Regions from separate parts of the Streptomyces sp. NPDC001222 genome, predicted to be linked through region 2. Evidence: riboswitches for the same ligand, from Rfam matches in the RefSeq annotation. Region 2 holds a riboswitch; each other region holds the start of a gene.
The links. Region 2 has a riboswitch for thiamine pyrophosphate ahead of ACFY2Z_RS40045 (thiamine ABC transporter substrate binding subunit). Riboswitches for the same ligand answer to the same signal wherever they lie in the genome.
Positions count from the first base shown of each region.

Region 1: it holds a riboswitch for thiamine pyrophosphate, as region 2 does, so the genes downstream of both, ACFY2Z_RS38785 (purine-cytosine permease family protein) here and ACFY2Z_RS40045 (thiamine ABC transporter substrate binding subunit) in region 2, are expected to answer to the same signal.
Region 3: it holds a riboswitch for thiamine pyrophosphate, as region 2 does, so the genes downstream of both, thiO (glycine oxidase ThiO) here and ACFY2Z_RS40045 (thiamine ABC transporter substrate binding subunit) in region 2, are expected to answer to the same signal.

Region 1 is NZ_JBIAXT010000052.1:26,767-33,199, reverse strand. Features, by position in the region: gene ACFY2Z_RS38800 (DUF3140 domain-containing protein) at 59-397, shown strand; gene ACFY2Z_RS38795 (endonuclease) at 404-1,060, shown strand; gene ACFY2Z_RS38790 (jacalin-like lectin) at 1,210-2,541, shown strand; TPP riboswitch at 2,634-2,727, shown strand; gene ACFY2Z_RS38785 (purine-cytosine permease family protein) at 2,719-4,149, shown strand; gene thiD (bifunctional hydroxymethylpyrimidine kinase/phosphomethylpyrimidine kinase) at 4,146-4,949, shown strand; gene ACFY2Z_RS38775 (arsenic transporter) at 5,146-6,433, shown strand, end outside.
Region 2 is NZ_JBIAXT010000060.1:11,422-17,854, forward strand. Features, by position in the region: gene ACFY2Z_RS40040 (ABC transporter permease) at 1-210, opposite strand, end outside; gene ACFY2Z_RS40045 (thiamine ABC transporter substrate binding subunit) at 186-1,223, opposite strand; TPP riboswitch at 1,351-1,456, opposite strand; gene rlmN (23S rRNA (adenine(2503)-C(2))-methyltransferase RlmN) at 1,522-2,628, opposite strand; gene ACFY2Z_RS40055 (hypothetical protein) at 2,961-3,368, shown strand; gene ACFY2Z_RS40060 (phosphatidate cytidylyltransferase) at 3,540-4,664, opposite strand; gene frr (ribosome recycling factor) at 4,664-5,221, opposite strand; gene pyrH (UMP kinase) at 5,387-6,145, opposite strand; gene tsf (translation elongation factor Ts) at 6,349-6,433, opposite strand, start outside.
Region 3 is NZ_JBIAXT010000001.1:271,771-278,203, forward strand. Features, by position in the region: gene pknB (Stk1 family PASTA domain-containing Ser/Thr kinase) at 1-1,416, opposite strand, end outside; gene ACFY2Z_RS01255 (thiazole synthase) at 1,550-2,344, opposite strand; gene thiS (sulfur carrier protein ThiS) at 2,349-2,549, opposite strand; gene thiO (glycine oxidase ThiO) at 2,546-3,712, opposite strand; TPP riboswitch at 3,711-3,823, opposite strand; gene ACFY2Z_RS01270 (NAD(P)/FAD-dependent oxidoreductase) at 4,042-5,268, shown strand; gene ACFY2Z_RS01275 (Rv2175c family DNA-binding protein) at 5,419-5,784, shown strand; gene thiE (thiamine phosphate synthase) at 5,894-6,433, shown strand, end outside.

The sequences.
Region 1 (6,433 bases), on a different contig from region 2:
GGCCCGTCCCTCCGGGGACGGACAGGGCCCCGCCACCGAGGGCGGAGAGGAGTACGCCATGACCGACGCCCTGGAGATGGACGCGCTGTGGGCCGAGTTCCACCGCGTGGTGAACATGACGTCCCAGGAACTCGCGGCCTGGCTGCGGGTCCGGGACGCGGGCGAGGACACCGAGCCGCTGCCCGAGCGGGCGGGCCCGCCGACGGGGCGGCATGTCCTCGCGATCCTGCAGAAGCGGCGCACGGATCTGACCGACGACGACGTCGAGGTGATGCGCGAGGTCGTGGACACCGTGACGGACGGGCAGGACCTGGAGAACGAGCCCGAGGTGGTGGACGACGAGCGGCGCCACCGGTTGATGACGATCGGCCACGACCCGCTCAGGCCGGGGCGGTGAGACCCCGTGCCTCGCCAGGACAAGGCGGACCGTGTCGTCGCGGAACTGCTCGGCGAGCACGGTCACACGTATGCCGAGGAGGCCGGCATCCCGCTGAAGGACACCCCGCAGCCGCTCTATCGGCTGCTGCTGATGTCCCTGCTGCTCAGCGCCCGCATCCGCACCTCGATCGCCCTCGAGACGGTGCGGGCGCTGCAGGAGGCGGGTCTGCGGGATCCGCGGCGCATGGCCGGGGCCGACTGGCAGGAGCGCGTGGACGCGCTGGGGCGCGGCGGCTACCGGCGCTACGACGAGCGCACGGCGACCCAGCTCGGCGACGGCGCCGAGCTGTTGACGGAGCGTTGGGGTGGCGATCTGCGGCGGATGCGGAAGGAGGCGCACGGGGACGTTCCTGAGCTGCGCCGGTTGCTCCAGGAGATACCGGGGATGGGGCCGGCGGGGGCCGACATCTTTCTGCGGGAGGTGCAGCGGGTCTGGCCGGAGGTGGGGCCCTATCTGGACGCCAAGGCCCTGTCCGGGGCGGAGCGGCTCGGTCTGCCCAAGGACCCGCAGCGGCTGGTGCGGCTCGCCGGGGACACCGAACCGGCCGTGCTGTCGGCCGCGTTGGTGCGTGCGGCTCTGGACAAGAACGTGGCGCAGGAGGTCCTGGAACACGCGGCCTAGGGTCGTCGTCGACGCTGGGGCGACCGTTGGGTGAAGTCTTGCCCGAAGCGGCAGAAAGCGCATTCCCTCACAGCTTCGGCCGCTACGTTGGCCGCTGCGTTTTGGCATGCGCGCAACATCCCCCTCGTCACCCCAGGAGCCGTACCCCCATGCGCAGACTCCTCGCCACCCTCGCGGCGACGGCCGCCGTGTTCGGTGGACTCACCACCGCCGCACCCGCCGCTCAGGCGGCCGACTCGGGCACGTTCCGCGTGCTCAGCTACAACGTCGCGGGCCTCCCCGAAGGCCTCTCCAGCGCCCCGACGCCCCGTCAGTCGAGCACGACGACGATCGGCGGGCGGCTCGGCCCGTACGACATCGTCCATGTGCAGGAGGACTTCAACTACCACTCCTACCTGTACGCCTCCGACACACACCCCTACCGCACGCCCACCAGCGGCGGGGCCGGCATCGGCAGCGGCCTCAACACCCTGTCCGACCTGCCGTACGACACCGATGACTTCGAGCGCGTCCACTGGAACTCGTGCCAGTACGACTCGGGCGACTGCCTCACCCCCAAGGGCTTCACGTTCATGCGGGAGCGGCTCGCCGAGGGCGTGTACGTCGACTTCTACAACCTGCACACCAACGCGGGGACGAACGCCGGCGACCTGGCCTCGCGCGCGGACAACCTCAGCCAGCTGACGGACTTCATCCGCACCCACTCCGCGGGCGACGCCGTCGTGGTGATGGGCGACACCAACACCCGCTACACCCGCTCCGGTGACACCATCGCGGAGTTCGCCGCGGCCAACGGCCTCACCGACGCCTGGGTCCAGCTCATACGCGGCGGCACCCCGCCCGCCAAGGGCAGCGACGCGCTGGTCTGCGACGAGAACGCGGCCACGAACAGCTGCGAGGTCGTCGACAAGGTCCTCTACCGGGGCAGCACGCTCGTCTCACTGAACGCCACCTCGTACAACAACGAGCACGCGAAGTTCCTCACCGACGACGGGCTCATGCTCTCCGACCACGACCCGATCACCGCGACGTTCGGCTGGTCGCGCAACTCCGCCTTCCAGCTCAGTGACCAGTTCGGCGGGCCGCACGGGGACTACTTCGACGACATCGACAGCGTCCCGGCGGGCGCGCGCGCCACGAGCATCACCCTGCGCAGCGGCTCCCGCGTCGACCGCATCGGCCTGACACTGAGCAACGGCACCACGCTCGCCCACGGCGGCACCGGCGGCACGGCCTCGTCCCTCACCCTGGGCAGCGGCGAGTACGTGACGAGCGCGCAGCTGTGCGAGGGCCAGTACGACGGCCACACGAGGATCTTCTACGCCAAGTTCACGACCAATCTCGGAAACAGCCTGGCGGGCGGCACCACGACCTCCGACTGCGTGACACGCACGGCGCCCAGCGGCTGGCAGATCGCCGGATTCCACGGCCGCTCCGGCGACGAGGTCGACAAGACCGGCTTCATCTACACCCGGCGCTGACACGGCACGTCGTAGAGCAGAAGGGCCGCTGCAGGATCCGGCAGTGGCCCTTCCGTATGGCACATCCCAGGGCTCGGGTTAACCTTGCCGCCGTACCGGACACGGGGTGCCCCGCCAGGGGCTGAGATCACACCCGTCGAACCTGAACCAGTTCGTACTGGCGGAGGGATGTCTTTCATGCCTTTGGCGCATGTTCCCGGCGGGCTGCCCGCCGACAGCCGGCGAGCCGTCTTCGACGGCCGGATGCCCAGCGCTCCCGGCGATCTCCGGATCGAGGGGCACGGCATCGAACCGGTCCCCGAGACCCATCGCTACGGCGGCGCGGGCCGGCTGTTCACCGTGTGGTTCGCACCCAATCTGACCATGACCGGTGTGTTCACCGGCACCATAGGCATCGCGCTCGGCCTTGACTTCACCACCGCGCTCGCCGCCGTCGTCCTCGGCACACTGATCGGCGCGGTGCCCACCGCCTATCTGAGCACCTGGGGCAGTCGCACCGGCGCGGGGCAGCTCCCCCTCGCCCGGCTCGCGTTCGGGCGTGCGGTCGCGCTGCCCGGTGTGCTGCAGTGGCTGTCGTCGGTCGCCTGGGACGCCCTGATCGGGCTCTTCGGCGGGGACGCGCTGGCGCGGCTGTGCGGCTGGCCGTTCTGGCTGGGTGTCCTCGTCATCATGCTGGCGCAGGGGGCCCTGGGCGTCCTCGGCTACGAGGCCATCCACCGCCTCCAGATCGTCATGACCTTCGTGCTCGCGGCCGCCTTCACGCTGATCGCCCTGCGGATGTCCGGCAGCGTCCAGGTGGCCGCGACGGGCAGCGCACACGGCGCCGACCGGGCGGGCGCGTTCGTGCTGACCAGCACCATCGCCCTCAGTCTGGCCCTGTCCTGGGCCCCGTACGCCAGCGACTTCAGCCGCTATCTGCCGCGTGCCACGTCCCGCTCCCGGATGTTCTGGTGCACGCTGCTCGGGCTCGTGGTGTCCTACGTGGCCGTCCAGGCCCTCGGGCTGTGGGGCGCGTCCGCGCTGACCGACCAGACGGCCACAGGGGTGGACACGCTGCTGGGCGGCGGCACGGCGGGCGCCTTCGGACTGCTGGCCGTGGCGCTCGCGGCCCTGTGCAGCAACGCGATGAACGACTACAGCGGCTCCCTGGCGCTGCAGACCGTGGGCGTGCGCATACCGCGCCCGGCGGCGGCCGCGCTCGCCGTGCTGCTCGGCTTCCCACTGGTGCTGTGGATGCACGCGGCCGACACGACGGCCCGCTTCCAGAACGTCCTGCTGTTCGTGAGCTACTGGATCCCCGGGTTCGTGGCGATCGTGGTCGTGGACTGGCTCGCCCGGCGCGGCAGCCGCATCGATCTCGCCGCCGAGGCGGCCCGGCCCCGGCCGGCCTGGCTCCCGGTGCTGGCGTTCGCCGTCGCCTTCGCCGCGGCGGTGCCGTTCATGGACACCGGACTGTACGTGGGCCCAGTCGCCCACACACTGCACGGCGCCGACATCTCGTACTACGTGGCGTTCGTGGTGGCGCTCGCGGTGTACGCGCCGCTGCGCGCCCGGCAGGCCCGGGAGCACCGAGAGACCACCCAGACCCGAGAGGAGGGTCGCGCATGACCGCGCCGTCCCGTGTGCTCACGATCGCCGGATCCGACTCCGGCGGCGGTGCCGGGATCCAGGCCGACCTCAAGACGATGCTGGCGCTCGGCGCCCATGGCATGAGCGTGATCACCGCGGTCACGGCGCAGAACTCCGTCGGGGTGCAGGGCGCCTGGGAACTGCCCGCGGAGGCGGTCCGCGCGCAGTACCGCAGCGTCGTCGACGACATCGGCGTCCAGGCGGTCAAGACCGGCATGCTCGCCTCGCCCACGCTGGTCACGACGGTGGCCGATCTGCTCACCGATGAGGCGGCCCCGGTCGTCGTGGACCCGGTCAGCGTCTCCAAGCACGGGGACCGGCTGCTCGCCGACGACGCGCTGGACGCCGTACGCACCCGGCTGCTGCCGCTCGCCACGGTCACCACGCCCAATCTGGACGAGGTCGCGGAGCTGACCGGGCTGCGGGTGACCGACGAGCCGGGGATGCGCCGCGCGGCCGAGCACCTGCTGTCGTACGGGCCCCGATGGGTCCTGGTCAAGGGCGGGCATCTGCCCGGGGCGGCCGTGGACCTGCTGACGGACGGCCGAGAGGAGCACTGGCTGCGCGCCGAGCGCCACGACAACCGGCACACCCACGGCACGGGCTGCACGCTCGCCTCGGCCGTCGCGGTCGGGCTCGCCCAGGGCCTAACGGTGCCCGACGCGGTCCGCCGGGCCAAGGAGTACGTCACGGCGGCCATCGCGGCGGGGTTCGCACTGGGCGCCGGCATCGGGCCGGTGGACCACGGGTGGCGGCTGCGGGAGCAGGGAGGACGGTGACGGCGGTGGCGCGCGGATACCCGCGGGCACCTTCCGCCGAGTCACGCTGACCGGCCTGCCGCGCCGAAGCCGACCCACCGCACTGGCGCCCCGGAGCCGACCCACCGGCCTCGCGTGGCCGCGCCCGGCCGTCCGGCCCGGCGTGCCGCAGCCGGCCGTCGAGCCTGGTGTGATGGACCGTGAACGGCCTGGTGTGATGGAAGGGCAGCACCGGCCCGCTCAAGGCCCCGCCCCCGCTCAAGGTAAGGACCGCACCCTGAACACCCCGCTCGCCGAGGCCCTCTCCGTCCTTCTGCTCATCGCAGTGCTGGCCGGCGCGGTGATCCGTCCCTTCGGGCTGCCGGAGGCGGTCGTGGCGGTTCCCGCCGCCGGGATCGTGGTGGCGACCGGCGCACTCTCGCTGGACCACGCGCGGGCCGAGGCCGAGCGCCTGGGGCCGGTGGTCGGGTTTCTGGCCGCCGTTCTGGTGGTGGCGCACTTCTGCGACGCGGAGGGGCTGTTCCGGGCCTGCGGCGCATGGATGGCGCGCTGGGCGGCGGGCCGTCCCGGCCGGCTGCTGACGGCCGTCTTCGCGCTCGCCTCGGTGATCACCGCCGTGCTCAGCCTGGACGCCACGATCGTGCTGCTCACCCCCGTGGTGTTCGCGACGGCGGCCCGGATGGGCGCGCGCCCGAAGCCGCATCTGTACGCCTGCACTCATCTGTCGAACACGGCCTCGCTGCTGCTGCCCGTCTCCAACCTCACCAATCTGCTCGCGTTCGGCGCGGCCGGGCTGAGCTTCACCCGCTTCGCCGCCCTGATGGCCCTGCCGTGGCTGGTGGCCATCGCGGCGGAGTACGTCGTCTTCCGGCGCTTCTTCCGCCGTGACCTCGCGGCCGCTGCCACGGCCGAGGAGCCCGGCGAACCGCCGCACCTGCCGCTGTTCGCGCTGGTGACCGTCGCCTGCACGCTCGCCGGGTTCGTGGTCGCCTCGGCGGTCGGCATCGACCCGGCGTGGTCGGCGCTGGGCGGAGCGCTGGTCCTCGCCGGCCGGGCGCTCGTCCGGCGCCGGGCCACCCCGCTCACGGTGGCGCGGGCGGCGGCGCCGTCCTTCCTGGCGTTCGTGCTGGCCCTGGGCATCGTGGTGCGCGCGGTCGTCGACAACGGCCTCTCGGACGCCCTCGGCCGGCTGATCCCGGGCGGCACCGGACTGCCCGCCCTGCTGGGGATCGCGGCGCTGGCGGCCCTGCTGGCCAACGTGATCAACAACCTGCCTGCGGTCCTGGTCCTGCTGCCGCTGGCCGTCCCGTCCGGGCCCGGCGCGGTGCTCGCCGTGCTGCTCGGCGTGAACATCGGCCCCAATCTCACCTACGCCGGGTCGCTGGCCACGCTGCTGTGGCGGCGCATCGTCCATCAGCACAGCCATGGCGTGGACCTCAGGGAGTTCACCCGGCTCGCGGCGATCACGGTGCCGACCGCCCTGGCGGCGGCGGTGGTCGCGCTGT
Region 2 (6,433 bases):
ATGCCGGATGTCCGGCTGTGCGAGCACGTCCGCCAGGCGCCCGAGGCGCCATACCCCGTCGACGCGCAGACCGCGCGCGACGATCGCGGCGACGGGGTAGGCGAAGAAGACCGCGAAGAACGCGACAGGCAGGGCCATCAGCCCGAGGCGCGCCGCGGCGCCCCGGTTCGCCCGCTTCCTCGGGGTTACTTCAGTACGAGCGACGTCCACGACCTGACCCACTGGTCACGGCTGGCGGCGATCTTCGTCGGGGCCATGGTCTCGGGGTTCTTGGCGGCGGGCCCGTACTCGGTGAACTCGGCGGGCACCCGCGCGCCCCGCACGACCGGGTAGACGTACATGTTGAGCGGCATGTCCTCCTGGAACCTCCTGCTGATCAGGAAGTCGAGGAACGCCTTGGCACCCTTGGGGTTGTGAGCGTTGGTCAGCAGTCCGGCGAACTCGATCTGGCGGAAGCAGGTGCCGGTCGCGACGCCGGTCGGCGCGGTCGTGGGCCGCGGCTTGGCGTAGACGACCTCGGCGGGCGGGGAGGAGGCGTACGACACGACGAGCGGCCGGTCGCCGCCCGCCTTCCTGCCGCCGGCCGAACCGGAGAACTCCTGGTCGTAGGCCTGCTCCCAGCCGTCGACCACCTTCACGCCGTTGTCCTTGAGCTTGTTCCAGTACTCCTGCCAGCCCTTGTCGCCGTACTGCGCGGCGGTGCCGAGCAGGAAGCCGAGGCCCGGCGAGGAGGTGGCGGCGTTCTCGGTGACGAGGAGGTTCTTGTAGGCGGGCTTGGCGAGGTCGTCGAAGGAGGCCGGCGGGGCGAGCTTGTGGTCGGCGAAGTACTTCTTGTCGTAGTTGACGCAGATGTCGCCGTAGTCGATCGGGGTGACCCGGTTCTTGTCCCCGTCCAGCCGGTACTGCGCGCCGACCTGGTCGAGCCCCTTGGCCCTGTACGGCTGGAAGAGCCCGTTGTCGAGGGCCCGGGAGAGCAGCGTGTTGTCGACGCCGAAGAAGACGTCGCCCTGCGGGTTGTCCTTGGTGAGGATCGCCTTGTTGACGGCCTGACCCGCGTCGCCGTCCGGGAGGACCTTGACGTGGTAGCCGGACTCCTTCTCGAACGCCGCGATGACGCTCTTGGAGGCGGCCCATGAGTCGTGGCTGACGAGGGTCACGGTCTTGGGATCGCCGCCGCTCCCTGCGGTGGAGCCGGACGATCCGCACGCGGACAGCGTGACCATGCCCAGCCCGACGGCAACGGCCGCGAACTGCCTGCCGGTGATGCTCACTGAATTCCTCCTGGAGGTGACCAGGAAGAGACGCGGCCCCGCCCGGGAGCCCCGAAGGGCCCCGGGCAGGGCGCAACAGCTCGAGTGAAGACCGAACTTCCTACCCAGAATGACCTGGGCGAGGTTCAGAGGGTCTGCGGACTCTCCCGCACTCTCAGCGCTGTGGCGCTCCCCTGTCGGAATATGCAGATATGAACAGCCGTGAACAGCTATGACTGATTACGGACTATGAGATAGGACGACCATCAGACTACCGCTCGGTGGCCGCCAGCTGACCACACGCTCCGTCGATCTCCTGGCCCCGGGTGTCCCGGATGGTCACCGGCACTCCATGGGCGGCGATCGCCTCGACGAACGCCTTCTCGTCCTCGGGCCGTGACGCGGTCCACTTGGAGCCGGGCGTCGGGTTGAGCGGGATCAGATTGACGTGCACGGGCTTGCCCTTGAGCAGCCGGCCGAGCCGGTCACCGCGCCACGCCTGGTCGTTGATGTCCCGGATCAGGGCGTACTCGATGGACAGCCGGCGTCCGGACCTCTCGGCGTACTCGAACCCGGCGTCGAGGACCTCGCGCACCTTCCACCGCGTGTTGACGGGCACGAGAGTGTCACGCAGCTCGTCGTCCGGCGCGTGCAGCGAGATCGCGAGACGGCACTTGAAGCCCTCGTCGGCGAAGCGGTGGATGGCCGGCACCAGGCCTACGGTCGACACGGTGATCCCTCGCTGCGACAGCCCGAGCCCGTCCGGCGCGGGGTCGGTGAGGGCGCGGATGGCGCCGACGACGCGCTTGTAGTTGGCGAGAGGCTCGCCCATGCCCATGAAGACGATGTTGGACAGCCGCGCCGGGCCGCCGGGGATCTCACCGTCGCGCAGCGCCCGCATGCCGTCCACGATCTGGTGCACGATCTCCGCGGTGGACAGGTTGCGGTCGAGGCCGGCCTGACCGGTGGCACAGAACGGGCAGTTCATCCCGCAGCCCGCCTGGGAGCTGATGCACATGGTGACCCGGTCGGGGTAGCGCATGAGCACGGACTCCACGAGCGTCCCGTCGAAGAGCCGCCACAGCGTCTTGCGGGTGGTCTCCTCGTCGGTCGACAGATGCCGTACGACCGTCATCAGCTCCGGGAGCAGCGCCTCCTGGAGCCTGCCGCGCGAGGCGGCGGGGATGTCGGTCCACTGCTCCGGCTCGTGCGAGTACCGCGCGAAGTAGTGCTGCGAGAGCTGCTTGGCGCGGAACGGCTTCTCGCCGATCGCGGCGACCGCCTCCTTGCGCTCGGCGGGCGTGAGATCGGCAAGATGCCGCGGCGGGGTCTTGGCTCCGCGCGGCGCGACGAAAGTGAGTTCTCCGGGCTTAGGCATGGCGTTACCAGTGTCGCAGATCCAATCGGGTGACCTGGGCTGTCCCTTCGGGCGGCCGTCATCGGTCGTCGTTGCGCGTCGAGACCGACCACCCTCGGACGGCCCACGGACGGCCCACGGACGGCCCGGGCAGGGTGCCCACCGAGTTCTGCGCTCCGGTAGCGGAATGGGGCGGCACCGCCCAGGCAAGATGATGTTCACCACGCGAACATCCACCGGACTCGTACACGCCAGGAGCGACAGCTACGGTCCGCCGGTGTTCGACACGTGATGATCGACCAGAGCTGAATCGGTCGACGTCACACCAATGGGGAGGGCTTATGGGTTCCGGAATGCGAACGATCCGCATCGGCGCGGTGAGCGTGGGGGTGGCACTGACGCTGGGTGCGGTGACAGCGCCCGCAATGGCACAGGCGCAGCGGACCGCGGTGGCCGCCCCGACACAGACCGCGGACGCCCCCGCGCCGACGGGACTCGCCTACACCTATGACGCCGCCAGCCAGACCGTGACGGTCACCTGGGACCCCAAGGACCCCGCGGACACCGTCACCCGCAACTACCGCCCGGGCTTCTGCGGTCCGACGCCGCAGAACCCCTGCTTCGTCTCCTCGCAGGTCATCCTGGGCAACTCCTTCTCCTTCAAGAAGGCACCCGGCACCGCTCCCGCCTACGTCAAGATCTACGCCGAGAACGCCACCCACCGACTCACCGGCTCTCAGATCCTGACCGTCACCGTCTGATCAGGTGCTCCACGGCCGTAGCCGGCCACTTCGAAAGCGGCGTTCAGCGGCTTGGCGACGTTATCGTCCCACCGGTTGCCGCAGCCGCCCGGGGACGGCGAGTGCCGAAGGGCCCGCCGTCCCTGTGGACGGCGGGCCCTCGGTGAATGGATCGCGCGGGGAGACGATTCCTCAGCCGCTGCCGACGAAGAGCACGAGCAGCAGCCAGACCACCGGAGCGGTGGGCAGCAGGGAGTCGAGCCGGTCCATGATGCCGCCGTGGCCCGGCAGCAGCGTGCCCATGTCCTTGATGCCCAGGTCACGCTTGATCATGGACTCGCCGAGATCGCCCAGCGTGGCGCTGGCGGCGACGGCGAGACCCAGCAGCAGGCCCTCCCACCACGTGCCGCCGTCGATCAGATACTGCATGCACAGCGCCCCCGCCCCCATGGCGAAGGCCACCGCTCCGACGAGGCCCTCACGGGTCTTTCCGGGGCTGATGCGCGGAGCGAGCTTGTGGCTGCCGAACCGCCAGCCGACCGCGTAGGCGCCCGTGTCGCTGACGACCGTCAGCAGCAGGAAGGTCAGGACGCGCTGCGGGCCGTCGTCGGCCGCCAGCATCATGGCGACGAACGTGGCCAGGAACGGCACGTAGAACGCTGCGAAGACACCCGCCGTGACGTCCTTGAGATAGCCGTCCGGTGGTTCCGTCATGCGCCAGACCAGGACCGCGAGCGCGGTGAGTGCCATCGCCACCCAGGCACCCTCGGCGCCTCGCACATACCCGGCCACGACCATCGCCGCGCCGCCGACCGCGAGCGGCACGAGGGGCGCCTTGATGCCCTTGCGCTCCTCCAGCCGCTTCGTCAGCTCCCACAGACCCACCACGACGGCGACCGCGACGACACCGACGAACACGGCCTTGACGATGAACAACGACACGACGATCACGACGCCGAGCCCGACCCCGACCCCTATGGCCGCGCCCAGGTCGCGGCCCGCGCTCTTCTTCTGCGGCGCGGGCGCCGGCTGCTGGGCGTCGGGCATGGGCTCCGGATTCTGCGAGGCCGCCCAGTGGGACGGCGCCTGCGGCGTGTCGTCGCGGAACAAGGGGCCGCTCAGCCGAGCGGCCCCCCGGTCGTCATCCTGGTCTCCGCCTTGTGCGGGCACGTCGGGCACGATGGGCATGGGGCGAGTCTGCTGGGCGCCATGCGCATCGTGCGCGGGACCCGCCGGGCCGGTCCGCCGGCCCGAACCCGCGTCGCTGGGCCCCCAGTACCCGGCCTGTGGCGGCGCCCCCCAGGAAGAGTCGTTCATCAGACCTCGAGAAGCTCCGCTTCCTTGTGCTTGAGCAACTCGTCCACCTGCGCGACGTACTTCGCGGTGGTGTCGTCGAGCTCCTTCTCCGCACGACGGCCCTCGTCCTCGCCGACCTCGCCGTCCTTGACGAGCTTGTCGATGGCGTCCTTGGCCTTGCGGCGCACGGAGCGGATCGCGACCTTGGCGTCCTCGCCCTTGCCCTTGGCGACCTTGATGTACTCGCGGCGCCGCTCCTCGGTGAGCTCGGGGAACACCACGCGGATGATGTTGCCGTCGTTGCTCGGGTTGACGCCCAGGTCGGAGTCGCGGATCGCCTGCTCGATGTTGCGCAGCGCGCTCTTGTCGAACGGCGTCACCACGGCCATGCGCGGCTCTGGCACCGAGAACGAGGCCAGCTGGTTGATCGGCGTCGGTGCGCCGTAGTAGTCGGCCACGATCTTGTTGAACATCGCCGGGTGCGCACGACCGGTGCGGATCGCGGCGAAGTCCTCCTTGGCGACCACGACGGCCTTCTCCATCTTCTCCTCGGCCTCGAGGAGGGTCTCTTCGATCACCACTTGCTCCTGCGTGTCTTGAGTAGGCCCGGCAGCTGTCACTCGTCGGTCCGCGGCCGGCTGCGTCGCGTCTTCTTCCTGCACGGTTCCGGACCGGCAGGTCATTGTCCATCCCCCGGTCAGGGTGCGCCGCCCCAAGGGGCGCCCGCACCGGTCGGCGTCGGGTCAGCCCCGGCTGCCTTGGTCTCCCACGAGTGTGCCGATCTTCTCACCCTTGACGGCCCGGGCGATATTGCCCTCCGCCAGCAGCTCGAAGACCAGGATGGGCAGCTTGTTGTCCCGGCACAGCGTGATGGCGGTCATGTCGGCGACCTTGAGGTCGCGGGTGATGACCTCCCCGTAGCTGAGCGCGTCGAACTTGACGGCCTCCGGGTTGGTCTTCGGGTCGGAGTCGTAGACCCCGTCCACACCGTTCTTGCCCATGAGCAGGGCCTCGGCGTCGATCTCCAGGGCACGCTGGGCGGCGGTCGTGTCGGTCGAGAAGTACGGCATGCCCATACCGGCGCCGAAGATGACCACGCGGCCCTTCTCCAGATGGCGCACGGCACGCAGCGGGATGTACGGCTCGGCGACCTGACCCATGGTGATGGCGGTCTGCACGCGCGAGTCGATGCCCTCCTTCTCCAGGAAGTCCTGGAGGGCGAGGCAGTTCATGACCGTGCCGAGCATGCCCATGTAGTCGGAGCGGGCCCGGTCCATGCCGCGCTGCTGGAGCTCGGCGCCGCGGAAGAAGTTGCCGCCGCCGATCACGACGGCGATCTGGGATCCGTCGCGCACCACAGCCGCGATCTCACGGGCGATGGCATGCACCACGTCCGGGTCGACGCCGAGTCCGGTGCCGCCGGAGAACGCCTCTCCGGACAGTTTCAGCAGAAACCGGCCGCGTACTTTGCCGTCGTCGCTCTTCTCGGGCTTGGTGGTCATTGAGATCCCGCCTCTTTCACGTGTTGCACATACGAAGAAGGCCATTGCCGATGGGGTGTGTTTCGCATCCCATGCACGGCAATGGCCTCCTCGTCATATCTGCGTCCCTCACGCGCGCGTGCGGGACGGCACACGCGCATGACGCGGACGGCTGCTTTCGACTTTCGACCCTATCCGGGTCTTCCGTCGATCGCGGTACGGACTCAGATGCCGACCTTGATGCGCGTGAAGCGCTTCAGGGTGACACCCGCCTCGTCCAGAACCTTCTGGACGGACTTCTTGTTGTCC
Region 3 (6,433 bases), on a different contig from region 2:
GACCATGCCCGGGACCAGGCCGGCCTGCTTCAGCCGCTCCTGCGCCCTGGCCAGAGGGTCACCCTTCACATCGGGCACCTGCACCGTCTCGGGGCCGTCCGAGACGGTCAGCGTCACCGAGTCATGGGAGCGTATCCGCTCACCCGCCGACGGATCGGTGCTGATCACGGTGCCCTGCCGCACCGTGTCGCTGTAGGCGTGCCGGACCTGACCGACCTCCAGGTCGGCCCGCTTCAGCCGGGTCCGCGCCTCCGCCTCGGTCTTCGCCAGCAGCGGCGGCACCTTGGTGAACTGGCCGGAGTTGATGTACCAGACGCCCGCACCGACGCCGAACACCACCAGCGCGGCGAGGACGAGCGCGAGCAGCCGGCGGGGGCGCGCGGGGCGCGTGGCGGGCTCGGGCGGCGGGGTCCGCAGCACGCTCGTCCGGTTGAGCACGGCCGTGTGGTGGGTGGAGTCCTCGCCGTCCACGGGGCGGACCGGCAGCAGACGCGGGATCACGCTCGTACGGTCCCCGGCGTTGTCGTGCTCCGCGGCGAGGGCGCCCGGCGGTACGGCGTCCAGCTGCTCCGCGGTGAGCTCGCTGCGGGCGTCGAGCACCTGTCCGAGCAGCGCCACCGCATCGCCCGGACGCAGCTCGGGGTTGCGGGCGGTCGCCGCCGTGACCAGTTCGTCGAGCTCGATCGCCAGCCCCGGCACGGCGGCCGACGGCGGCGGCACGTCCTCGTTCAGATGCTGGTAGAGCACCTGGGCGGGGGAGTCGCCGCCGTGCGGCTTGGCGCCGGTCAGCATCTCGTACAGCACCACCCCGCACGCGTACACATCGACCCGGGGGTCGGCCGTGCCGTGTTCCATCTGCTCCGGGGCGAGATAGGAGACGGTGCCGAGGACGGCGCCCGTGGTGTTCGTGACGGTGTCGACGGCTCGGACGAGACCGAAGTCGGCCACCTTGACCCGGCCGTCGTCGCCTATCAGGACGTTCTCCGGCTTCATGTCCCGGTGCACGAAACCGGCGCGGTGCGCGGCGCCGAGCGCGGCGAGCACCGGCTCCATGATGTCCAGGGCGGCACGCGGCTGCAGCGCCCCCCGCTCGCGCAACACGTCCCGCAGGGTGCAGCCCGCGATGTACTCCATGGCGAGATACACGTAGGACCCGTCGGCGCCCTGGTCGAAGACCTGCACCACATTGGGGTGGGCCAGGCGCGCGACCGACTTGGCCTCGCGGATGAAGCGCTCCACGAACGTCGCGTCGGCCGCCAGCGCCGGGTGCATCACCTTGAGCGCGAGGACACGGTCGAGGCGGGTGTCCAGGGCCCGGTAGACCGTGGCCATCCCGCCGATCGCGATCCGCGCGTCGACGCGATAGCGGCCGTCGAGCACCTGCCCGACGAGAGGGTCCTGAAGGGTCGTATCCACGCTGGTGAGTCTACGAGGGACCACTGTCGGTCCCCTCCGCTCCGGCTTGCCCGGGGCATGACTGCAGCCGAGCTGTGACGCGGACCGCACGCGGCCCGGCCGTCCCCGCGCGAGGGACGGCCGGGCCGGGGTCTCAGAAGGCGGGCCGCTCAGGATCCAGGCGCGCCAAGCCCTCCGTCGGGGACGACGCCTCCGCGAAGTGCCGACGCGGGATGCGCCCCGCCCGCCGGGCCATGCGGCCCGCCTCCACGGCGTGCCGCATGGCCTCCGCCATCAGGACCGGTTCCTGCGCCCGGGTGACGGCCGAGGCGAGCATCACCCCCGCGCACCCCAGCTCCATGGCCAGGGCCACGTCCGAGGCAGTGCCCGCGCCCGCGTCCAGGATCACCGGCACGCGGGCGTGCTCGACGATCAGCTGGAAGTTGTGCGGATTGCGGATGCCGAGCCCGGAGCCGATCGGCGAGCCGAGCGGCATGATCGCCGCGCAGCCGACGTCCTCCAGCTTCCGGGCGAGGACCGGATCGTCGTTCGTGTACGGCAGCACGGTGAAACCGTCGTCGACCAGGGTCTCGGCCGCGTCCAGCAGCTCGATCGGGTCGGGCAGCAGGGTCCGCTCGTCGGCGATGACCTCCAGCTTCACCAGATCCGTGCCGAGCGCCTCGCGCGCGAGACGGGCGGTGAGCACCGCCTCGCCCGCGGTGAAGCAGCCGGCGGTGTTGGGCAGCACCCGGATCCCGAGGCGGTCGAGCACGGACAGCACCGAGCCGTGCACCGAGGCGTCGACGCGGCGCATCGCGACCGTCGTCAGCTCCGTGCCGGAGGCCACCAGCGCCCGTTCCATGACATCGAGGCTCGGCGCGCCGCCGGTCCCCATGATCAGCCGGGACGAGAACGTCGTGCCACCGAGGACGAAGGGATCGTCGGCCATGGGATCAGCCTCCCTGAACGGCGGTGAGGACCTCGACGCGATCACCTTCATGGAGGGCGGTCGACGGCCACTGCGTGCGCGGGACGACGGTTTCGTTGAGGGCGGCGGCCACTCCCGAACGGGCACCGGTGAGGGCCTGTACGACGGCGTCGAGCGCCGTGCCGGGAGCGAACTGGCGGGACTCTCCGTTGACCGAGATGTTCATGCGGGCTGCTCCGTGAGCGCGGTGGCGGCGAACCGCCGAGGGGTGAAGGGGCGCGCCTCGTCCGGGAGGCCGCCCGTGGTCAGAACGTGGGCCATGACATCGCCGGTCACCGGGGTGAGCAGGACGCCGTTGCGGTAGTGGCCCGTGGCCAGCAGCAGGCCGTCCAGCTCGGTCGGGCCGAGCAGCGGCGCGTTGTCCGGGGAGCCCGGGCGCAGTCCGGCCCGGGTCTCGGTGAGCGCCAGCTCGGTGATCCCCGGGACCAGCTCGTGCGCGTCGCGCAGCAGCTCGTAGACCCCGCCCGCGGTGACCGTCGTGTCCCAGCCCAGTTCCTCGCTGGTCGCGCCGACCACCAGCTCGCCGTTCTCGCGCGGCACCAGGTAGAGGTGGCCGCCGCGCACGACGGCGCGCACGGTACGGCTCAGGAACGGGGCGTACCGCTTCGGCACGGTCAGCCGCAGCACCTGCCCCTTCACGGGGCGTACGGGCGGCAGCACCTCGTCGGGCACCCCCGCGAGCTGCCCGCTGAGACTGCCCGCGGCCAGCACGACCTGCTCCGCGGCCAGGTCGGTGCCGTCGGCGGTCCGGATGCCGGCGGCCCGCCCCCGCAGCACCGTCAGCCGCTCGGCCCAGCCCCGGTGGAAGCCCACCCCGGCCCGTTCACAGGCCGTGACCAGCGCCGCGACCAGCCGCCGCGGGTCGATCTGGTGGTCGCCGTCGACCTTGAGCCCGCCGCGCACCCCGGGGGCGAGCATCGGCTCCAGGCGTCGGCAGTCACGGCCGCTCAGCCATTCCGACGCGAGGCCGGAGCGCTGCTGGAGGGCATGCAGGTCCCGCATATGAGCTCGGTCGTCGGCGTCGAGCGCGACGGCGAGCGTGCCGCACCGCCGGTATCCGAGGTCCTGCCCGGTGGCCTCGGTCAGCTCGGCGGCGAAGTCCGGGTAGCGCCGCGCGGACTCCAGATTGAGCGCGAGCAGCGTCTGCTCGCCGTAGTGCAGTTCGGTGACGGCGGCCAGCATCCCCGCGGCCACCTGGGCGGCGCCGCCACCCGGAGCGGGATCGACCACGGTCGTGGCGAGCCCGCGCTGCGCGGCGCGCCAGGCCGTGACGAGTCCGATGACCCCGCCCCCGACGACGAGGACGTCCGAGGTACGTGTGGGTGACATGGGCGTTCAGCCCCCTCCCTTCGCCGGCATGATCCGGATCAGGTTCGTACGGTCGGAGGCCGGCCAGCCTCCCTCTCAGCCCGGTGCGTCCGGGCTCCCGCGAGTGCTTGTACGGGGGCCACCCTAATCCGTGGCCGTCCGCGCCGGTAAGGGAGCCTCCCGGGGGGCCGAGGTTGTGCGGAGCCGCGGCGGGTAGGCGCAAGGGGACCCCCGGTCTCCGGCAGGCACTGCTCGGGCGGGGTCGCGGCAGGCAGCGGGACGAGTGCTGTGCAGCAGGTCACTCAGCATGCCCGCTGACTGACACATTGTCAGTTGGCTAGGGTGATCAGGTGAGCGAGCAGACGCAGGAGCGGGGCGATTCGGCACGGCGCGTCGTCGTCGTGGGTGCGGGCATGGCCGGGGTGCAGACCGCGGTCGCGCTGCGCGAGCAGGGGTTCACCGGCCGGGTGACGCTGATCGGTGCGGAGCCGCACCAGCCGTACGACAGGCCGCCGCTGTCCAAGGCCGTGCTGCTCGGCAAGGCCGAGGGCTCAGCCTTCGACGTCGACTTCGAGGCCCTCGGCATCGAGCTGCGGCTGGGCTGCGAGGTGGTCGGCCTGCGCACCCGCGACCACGAACTGGACACCGTGGAGGGACCCGTCCCCTACGACGTGCTCGTCCTCGCCACCGGAGCGGAACCGATCCAGCTGCCGGGCGCCGAAGGCGTCCCCGGGGTGCATCTGCTGCGCACGCTGGACGACGCCGAGCGGCTGCGGCCGGTCCTCGCCGAGCAGCACGACATCGTGGTCGTGGGCGCGGGCTGGATCGGTGCCGAGTTCGCCACCGCCGCGCGCGAGGCGGGCTGCGCCGTGACCGTGGTGGAGGCCGCGGACCGGCCGCTCGCGGGAGCGCTGCCCGCGGAGGTGGCCGCCCCGATGGCGGTCTGGTACGCGGACAGCGGGGCGGATTTGCGCACCCACGCGCGCGTGGACCGCATCGAGCCCGGGGCCGTGGTGCTCGACGACGGGTCCCGGGTGCCCGCGGACGCGGTGGTCGTGGGCATCGGCGCGCGTCCGGCCACGGCGTGGCTCGCCGGCTCGGGCATCGAGCTGGGCGCGCACGGGGAGGTGCCGGCCGACGAGCACCTGCGCACCTCGGTGCCGGACGTGTACGCGGTCGGGGACTGCGCGTCCTTCCCGTCGGGGCGGTACGAGCAGCGCCTGCTGGTCCACCACTGGGACAACGCCCTCCAGGGCCCGCGCACGGTGGCCGCGAACATCATCGGGGAGACCCCGATGGCGTACGACCCCGTGCCGTACTTCTGGTCGGAGCAGTTCGGCCGCTTCGTCCAGTACGTGGGCCACCACGCCGCGGCCGACACGACCGTCTGGCGCGGGAACCCGCAGGGCGCCGCCTGGGCCGTGTGCTGGCTGCGCTCGGGCAGCCTGGTGGGCCTGCTGGCGGTGGGCCGCCCCCGGGACCTGGCGCAGGGCCGCCGTCTGATCGAGTCGGGCACCCCGATGGACCCGGAGCTGCTGGCGGACGCGTCGCGCCCGCTGAAGGAGGCGACGGCGTAGGGGCGGGTCCCGGGCGCCGCGACCGGGCCTGGCCCGTCCCCCCGTTCGCGGGACGGCCGGGGCCCTCCGTGTCCACCGCCGGAGGCAACCGGCACTCTGCCGGAGGTGCCCCGCTTCCGACTGTCAGTCCGGGATGGCACGCTTGATCCCGTGACCGAGATTGACGCAAAGATTGATGCTCTCGTCCCCGGCTGGCTCACCCTCCCCGACATCGCCGAGGCACTCGACGTGGAGGTGACCCGCGTGCGGCAGCTGGTCAAGGAGGGCCAGCTCATCGCCGTACGCCGTGGCGAGAACCGCGCACTGCACGTTCCCGACGCCTTCATCGACGGGGACAAGGTGGTCAAGGGCCTGTCCGGCACCCTGACCCTCCTGCGGGACGACGGCTTCACGGTCGAAGAGATGATCGAGTGGCTGTTCACCTCCGACCCGACCCTCCCCGGCACCCCCGCGCAGGCCCTCAGGGAGAATCGCGGCACGGAGGTGAAGCGCCGCGCTCAGGCGCTCGCTGTCTGATCCGATCGAGAACAACCGTCCGGCGTACGGGCCGCGGGTCCACGGGCCCCGGCCTCCGGCCGACCGCGCCCGCCGCGGCCCGTACGCCACCGACCCCGGGGGACCCATCGTGCCCGACACCGCCCGCACCGCCCGGCTCGCCGACGCCCGCGTCTATCTGTGCACGGACGCCCGCACCCGCCAGGGCGACGTCGCCGAGTTCCTCGACGCGGTCCTGGCCGGCGGCGTCGACATCGTGCAGCTGCGCGACAAGGGCATGGAGGCGGCCGAGGAACTGGAGCACCTGGCGGTCTTCGCCGACGTCTGCGCCCGCCACGGCAAGCTGCTCGCGGTGAACGACCGCGCGGACGTCGCCCATGCCGCCGCCTCGGACGTCCTGCACCTCGGCCAGGGCGACCTGCCCGTCCCCGCGGCCCGCGCCGTCCTCGGCGACGACGTCCTCATAGGCCGCTCGACGCACTCCGTGGCGGAGGCCGAGTCCGCCGCCGTCCAGGACGGCGTGGACTACTTCTGCACCGGGCCCTGCTGGCCCACCCCCACCAAGCCCGGCCGCCCCGCCCCCGGCCTCGACCTGGTCCGGCACACCGCCGCGCTGGGCACCGACCGGCCCTGGTTCGCCATCGGAGGCATCGACCTCGGCAATCTGGAC